One region of the Pseudoglutamicibacter cumminsii genome, then DNA from elsewhere that is predicted to be linked to it. Evidence: riboswitches for the same ligand, from Rfam matches in the RefSeq annotation. Region 1 holds a riboswitch; each other region holds the start of a gene.
What was found. A riboswitch is a leader RNA that binds a small molecule or an ion and turns the genes downstream of it on or off. The one in region 1 is predicted to bind S-adenosylmethionine.

Region 1 (2,252 bases):
CGCTTCAGTCAGCAAGCGCTGCGCATCTGGATCTTGGAGCGAAAGCACACCTTCGGCAGCCTCGAGCCGCCGCGCGGCCTCAACCACCGTAGACTCCACTACGAAAGCCTGCGCCGAAAGCCGCCCCACAACCCCCAAAATCTGCGGGTCCTCAGAGTGCGGAACACCCAAACCGGTATTGAAGGAGCGGGTCCGCCGGCGCACGCCAGCCGCCGCATCGTTCACGACGTTGCGAGCAATACCCGCCAGCACCGCGAGCAAAACAATCTGGAACAGAGGCGCCTCAAACTGCGCCTCAGCGCTGCCGGGAACGCGGTTCAGAATGTGCTCGGGCGCAACACGCACATCGGTGAAACGCGTGGTTCCAGTACCAGTGAGGCTCTGACCGAAACCGTTCCAGTCATCCTCAAGCTCAACGCCCGGAGCCCGCGTGGAAACGACAGCGAACTGTCGACCCTCGGTCGGCGTTCCGTCCGCATCAGGCAACGTGGCCGAAACCCGCGTATGCGTCGCGTACGCCGTGCCGGTGCAGTAGTACTTAGCGCCGTTGAGCACCCCGGAGCCGTCCGCCTGCACGGCCAGCGTCGTGTTGAGCGTATTCAGCGCATTCCCGCTCACCTCGGTGGACGCGTTGCCTACAACATCGCCGGCAAGAACCTTCGCGTACCAGAACTCGCGGGTCTGCTCATCGTGGTACCGCAGCGTCTCCACGAAACCAGCGTGGGAACGGTACTGATGCGCGATGTTCGGGTCAGCCGCCGCCAGATCGATCAGCAGCTGCACCCAGTCGGAGAACGGAACGCCCGGGCCGCCGTACTCGGTAGGCACGCGCAGCACGGTGAAGCCGGCGCGGTTGAGTTCCGCGATCTCAACGAACGGCAGAACACGGTGCGTCTCACGCTCAGAAGCGCCGAGCGCGATGCGGTCAAAGATCGGCCCGAAATGCTCACGCAGTTCGTGAAGGCTAGGCGTGTGGCCGGCTTCCCACGGGGTGACCGGCGCGTCCTGCGTGGTGACGTAACGCAGACCTTCAGCGAAGCTCAAGTCGGCGGAGGAAACAGCGGTGCTGGCTTCCGCATCGGCGGTGATCTCAGCGCCAGCTGCAGGGTGGACAGGGGTGTGCGTGGACAACGATGACACAGTTATTCCTTTCCATCGTTCCTGGCGGGAGCACCGTGCATAAACCGGTTGCTGCGACGTCAACGAGCCAGGTCTCTCAGTCGCTCTGGATGGGTTACAAGCATCATTTCTATACGTGCCGGCAGGGTGCTGTCAACAGCCTGCCGGGCGGCGCACGTCACAAAACGTCAACAAGAAACGCCCCTGCAGTGTTGTCTTAGGTGGTGCCTGCTTAGATGCAGGCGCCCTAGGTGGAGGTGATGCAGGGGCGTTTCGTGAGGCTTTAGCTGGAATCAGAAGGCGGGGCTCAGGAAGCAGAGATTAGAAGGCGACTTTCTCCAGCAATCGGCTCAATTCCTGCCGTTCGCTGGCGCTGAGCGCGGCGAGCACCACGTCGTCGGAGGCCATGGTCAGCGCGTGTGCCCGCCGGTAGGCGTCCTGCCCCTGCGGTGTGGCGACGACGATCCGGGAGCGACGGTCGCGGGGATCCACCTGGCGCTCGACCCAGCCTCGCTTCTCCAGGAAGTCCACCAGGTTCACGATCTGGCTCGGGTCCAAGCTCAGGAAGTCGCCGAGCTCGCGCTGCGACGGGTTCACGTCCGAGGCGGCCAGGGCCAACACGGAGTACTGGCGGACTTTCAGCCCCATCACCTCTTGCAGGACGCGGTTGGCGTGGCTGTGGCCGATGCTGCGCAGCCGGGCCGCCAAGAACTGGACTTGGCCGGCGAGTTCCGACGACGTGAACTCCGCCATGCGCTCGGCCGCAAGCGCGGTGGAGGGGGCGGGGAAGCGCTGGGCGGCCTCGGCCGGGCTGCTTGTGGCTCCGGAGGTGTCCTTTGTGGTCGTCATGTGCTTGCTTCCTTGGTCCGTGTGCTTGAGGACGCGATCCAGCTGATCTTGTCTCTGTACTTGCCCTAGAGGGGGCAAATCCTCTGCAGAGGATCGTACTCGAAAAAGCACTCTTCGAAAAATAATTGACATTCTCAATTATATGTACTGTCATGGTTCTTGTGTGGTGAACGCCACATCAGGACACAACCGACATCTAGAACGTCATCCCGAAGGAGAACCCCATGTCCCTCGACGGTAAGGTCGCCATCGTCACCGGCTCGGGCGCAGGCCTGGGCCTCGCC
Region 2 (2,252 bases), 420 kb from region 1:
CGACCACGTCCGCAAGCTCTTCGCCGCAACACCCGAGGCTAAGCGGCGCGGCATGTCGGTATCCGACTTTTCCTACAACACAACGAAGGGCCGCTGCCCCGAGTGCGATGGCGCGGGCAGCATCGAGGTCGAGCTGGTGTTCCTGCCGGGCACGTACACGACCTGCCCGGCCTGCCACGGCAAGCGTTATAGGCCGGAGATCCTTGAGGTGCAGTGGAACGGCCGCAGCATCGCGGATGTTTTGGCGTTGACCGTGGACGAGGCGCTTGAGGCTTTCGCGGAGGAGCCGCGGATTCTACGCTCGGTCGAATTCCTGCACGCGCTCGGTCTGGGCTATCTGCGGCTGGGGCAGGGTTCCCCGGAGCTTTCGGGCGGCGAGGCGCAACGGATCAAGCTCGCCTCCGAGATGCAACGCGGCTCCAGCCGTAAGCACAGCCTGTACCTACTGGATGAGCCGACGACGGGGCTGCACCCCGCGGACGTTGACCTGCTGCTTGCGCAGTTGCGGCGGTTGGTCGAGGATGGCGCGACGGTGGTCGTGGTTGAGCACGACCTCCGGGTGGTCGCGCAGGCTGACCACGTCATCGACGTCGGCCCGGGAGCCGGCGACGAGGGCGGCCAGATCCTCGCAACAGGAACGCCGGCCGCGGTCGCTCAGCAGGGTGTGGGCCCGGATTCGCGCTCGGTTACGGCGCAGGCGCTGGCTGAACGAGCCGGCCTGCGCTGAGCTTGATGCGGCGGCGATGGAGGCGAGGGTGAAGAACGCTAACACAGACACCCCGCCCACCTCTGACACAGCTTGTTCGAGCTAAGAGAAGCCACCGCTATTCAGAACGTGCAGGGGGTTATCGGGCCGTCCTGGAGACCGACACAGCACCAGCTCCGACTATCGCCAACGCGGATAGTGAGCATACTGAAGCTAGCCGACCACATGACCTCAACATCCTCTGCTTGGGCTGCGAGGTTGACACGACTCGACAGAAAGATCGGATCATGGTTCCACATTAGATGGATGCCACTACCCGTCACGAAAATAAGCTGGTGCCCTATCGAAGTGATGATCTGCGCAGGTTCCCAATCATCGCTCAGCATCGCTCTTCGAGCACGAACCCAGTGCATCTGATGCCCCAAAGAAGCATAGTCAGTGCACTTGGCGATGTCCGCGCTGTGTTGGAGGGGGCCGCCGGGGCGGTCAGAATCATCGTGATCCGAAGAGAAGCTCGGATTGGTCATGATTATTTCCTTGAATGTCGCTGTTTCCACTCGATTCTTTTGATCGAGGGCCAATCTTCTCCCAGGAGCACCGCTAGCGATAAGCGGTTGCTAGTCGACAAGCTGAGAGGCTTCACGTCAGACTTCTTGATTGTGATTTGAGTGTAGCTGACACTGCTGACAAGAATTAAACAAGAATTAAATAAGAATCGAAGGGTTAGAAACAATCGCTTCACACGGCTGACCATCCCAATGCTGCGGATCAATCAGCGTATCCCCGTGCGCGATATTGAACTTGTCATAGTTCACGTCATGCAAAAACATGTTGATACGCGCCAGGTTCTAGGTAGTCAGGTTAATGTCCTGACCGTAATACCCCTGCCGCACACCATTCGGTCCGAGGACCTTCGCGGACTTAAGAAGCAGTGAGCCCGAAACGACCGCAGGGTCAATATCAACACCCGCCCACAGCGCCACACCTCGCACCTCGGTGAGACCGTGCCCGAGCAGCGCGCGCAGTCCATCAAAGAGCACCGGATGCAGTTCTTCGGCGTGCGCCTGCCACCTGCCGGTGGCGAGTTCGTCACACACCGCTTTACCGAGCGCGGTTGCCACCGGGTTCCCGCCAAAGGTCGAACCGTGCGTTCCCGGCGTGAATACGCCCATCACCTCGTTGCTGCCGAGCACCGCCGACACCGGGTAAAGACCGGCACTCAGCGATTTTGCACAGGTGACAATATCGGGCAGGATGCCCTCGACCTGGAAACGGAACGGCGTCCCGGTGTGAACGGACCGAATCCATCCCGCGCGTTTTCGTCATCGCTGAACGACATGATGGTCGTGGTACGGCCGTGGAAGTTGCCGCGCATCACAATGATTCTGGCCTAGTCGGCGGCCACGCCTTTCACCTTGCAGCCCCACTTGCGGGCGGCTTTGATCGCGGTTTCGTTGGCTTCGGCGCCGGTGTTCATCATTAGCACGCGGTCGAGGCCTGACAGCTTCGTGATCGCCTCGGCGAACTCGCCAAAGCGGTGGCGTAG
Region 3 (2,252 bases), 740 kb from region 1:
CGTCGACGTGTTCGAGGCCCACGGATAGACGGACCGTGCCCGGGCCAACGCCGGCGGCCTTCTTCTCTTCAGGGCTCAGCTGCGAATGGGTCGTGGACGACGGGTGCGCGACAAGCGAGCGAACGTCACCCAGGTTGGCAACGAGCGAATGCAGCTCGAGCGCGTCCACGAAAGCGCGGGCGGCTTCTTCGTCTTCCTCTGCGTCCTTGATTTCGAACGAGACGATCGCACCCACGCCGTTCGGTGCGTAGTGGCGGCCGCGTTCGTACCACGGGCAGGACTTCAGGCCCGCGTAGATGGTCGCGGAGACGTCGTCCCGGGCTTCGAGCCATTCAGCGACCTTCTGCGCGTTTTCGATATGCCGCTCAACGCGCAACGAGAGCGTCTCGAGGCCCTGAGCGATCAGGAACGAGTTCATTGGGGAGATCGCCGCACCCGTGTCACGCAGCAGCTGCACGCGGATCTTGAGGATGTAGGAAAGGTTCGCGCCCAGAGGCGAACCGACTCCCATGTCGCGGCCGTAGACGATGCCGTGGTAGGACTCGTCCGGCTGGTTGAAGCCCGGGAAGCGTTCCGGATGCTTGGTGTAGTCGAAGTTGCCGGAGTCGATGATGGCCCCGCCCATCACGGTTCCGTGGCCGCCGAGGTACTTGGTTGCGGAGTGGACGACGACGTCGGCGCCCCATTCGATAGGCCGCAGCGAGTACGGGGTTGCCAGCGTGTTGTCGATGATGAGTGGCACACCGGCTTCGTCGTGTGCGATTGCGGCGATGTTTTCGATGTCGAACACGTCTTGGCGTGGATTGCCGATGGTTTCGCCGAAGAACGCTTTGGTGTTCGGCTTGATCGCGCGGCGCCAGGCGTCGAGATCGTCTGGATCCTCCACGAAAGTGACCTCAACGCCGAGCTTAGGCAAGGTGTGCTTGAAGAGGTTCTGGGTTCCGCCGTAGAGGGATGGCGAGGCGACGATGTGGTCGCCGGCTTCTGCGACGTTGAGGATCGCATAGCTTGTTGCGGCCATGCCGGATGCGACGAACAGCGCGCCGACACCGCCTTCGAGGTTTGCGATGCGGTTTTCGATGACCTCGGTGGTTGGGTTGTTGAGGCGCGTGTAGATCGGGCCGAGCTCGCTCAACGCGAAACGATTCGCCGCCGATTCGGTGTCCGGGAACACGTACGCGTTGGTCAAGTGGATCGGTAGAGCCTGCGACCCCGTGACTGGGTCTGGCGTCTGGCCGGCGTGAATCTGACGAGTTTCAAATTTCTGCTGGGACATTAAAAGAGCACCCCTTGCTCACTGTGAGGGGCTTGCCCGCGCATGTCAGACGACGACAACGCTTGAAGAGGAAAAGTTACGTCCGCCCGGTTACGGGCGGGCATAGCCCGCGCTTGCCACAGCGGCATTCCCGTGTGGCCAGGTCCTCACCCGGGGCACCCCGCCGCGGACGGAGGGTTGCCGGCCAGCAAACCGGGGTTTTGCACTGGCACTCATGACCTTGCTCATTAGCGTACAGCACTGATGAACGACGAGGCCAGAGCGTGTTCACAATGTGAACCGCGCCGCGCATCGGCGTTTATTTCATGACCTTTCGCGAAGACCTACAGGCCCTTCCCAGTCGCATAAACAAGCACATCGGAAACCTCAACTTAGGCAAACCTAAGTAGAGATGTAGCTCACACAGTGCCAGATTTAAACCATGAAGCTCGACCACGTTTCTTACGCATGCGGGCCAGAGGGCCTGACGACTACTGCTGACCGTATCGCCGAGCAGCTCGGACTCCGATACGTCAAAGGAGGCGTGCACCCACGCTTCGGAACACGCAACGTGTTCTTCCCACTCCGCAACCACCAGTACCTCGAAGTCGTCGAGGTACTCGACCACCCGGCCACGTTGCAGCAGCCATTCGGCAAAGCTGTGCGTGAGCGCTCCGAGATGGGCGGCGGCTGGATGGGCTGGGTTGTTTCCGTCGACGACATGACCCCAATCGAAGAACGCCTCCAGCGCGGTGCTGTCCCTGGCTCCCGTAAGTTCCCGGACGGCCGCGAACTCACGTGGCGGCAGATCGGTATCAACGGGCTCATCGCAGACCCACAATTGCCTTATTTCCTGCGCTGGGATGAGGGCTTCGAGGACCTGCACCCGTCCATGGCCGAAGAGCCACACGGTGAAATCGTGGAGCTCACGATCTCCGGCAACCGCGACCGCATCGACGAATGGCTCGGCCACCCAGGTGAAGACTTCAAGGGCAAC

Region 2: linked by a shared signal. The riboswitch ahead of JOD50_RS05565 (hypothetical protein) and the one ahead of JOD50_RS03635 (acyl-CoA dehydrogenase family protein) in region 1 are both predicted to bind S-adenosylmethionine.
Region 3: linked by a shared signal. The riboswitch ahead of JOD50_RS06950 (O-acetylhomoserine aminocarboxypropyltransferase/cysteine synthase family protein) and the one ahead of JOD50_RS03635 (acyl-CoA dehydrogenase family protein) in region 1 are both predicted to bind S-adenosylmethionine.

Annotation. Positions count from the first base shown of each region.
Region 1 is NZ_JAFBCO010000001.1:792,291-794,542, reverse strand. Features, by position in the region: gene JOD50_RS03635 (acyl-CoA dehydrogenase family protein) at 1-1,140, opposite strand, end outside; SAM riboswitch class I at 1,150-1,236, opposite strand; gene JOD50_RS03630 (MarR family winged helix-turn-helix transcriptional regulator) at 1,441-1,968, opposite strand; gene JOD50_RS03625 (SDR family NAD(P)-dependent oxidoreductase) at 2,193-2,252, shown strand, end outside.
Region 2 is NZ_JAFBCO010000001.1:1,211,545-1,213,796, reverse strand. Features, by position in the region: gene JOD50_RS05570 (excinuclease ABC subunit UvrA) at 1-727, shown strand, start outside; gene JOD50_RS05565 (hypothetical protein) at 829-1,233, opposite strand; SAM riboswitch class IV at 1,249-1,365, opposite strand; partial or broken gene JOD50_RS10745 (N-6 DNA methylase) at 1,426-1,662, opposite strand; partial or broken gene JOD50_RS10740 (aminotransferase class III-fold pyridoxal phosphate-dependent enzyme) at 1,684-1,950, opposite strand; gene JOD50_RS10520 (hypothetical protein) at 2,097-2,186, opposite strand; gene JOD50_RS05550 (aminotransferase class III-fold pyridoxal phosphate-dependent enzyme) at 2,186-2,252, opposite strand, start outside.
Region 3 is NZ_JAFBCO010000001.1:1,532,551-1,534,802, reverse strand. Features, by position in the region: gene JOD50_RS06950 (O-acetylhomoserine aminocarboxypropyltransferase/cysteine synthase family protein) at 1-1,276, opposite strand, end outside; SAM riboswitch class IV at 1,381-1,496, opposite strand; gene JOD50_RS06945 (VOC family protein) at 1,698-2,252, shown strand, end outside.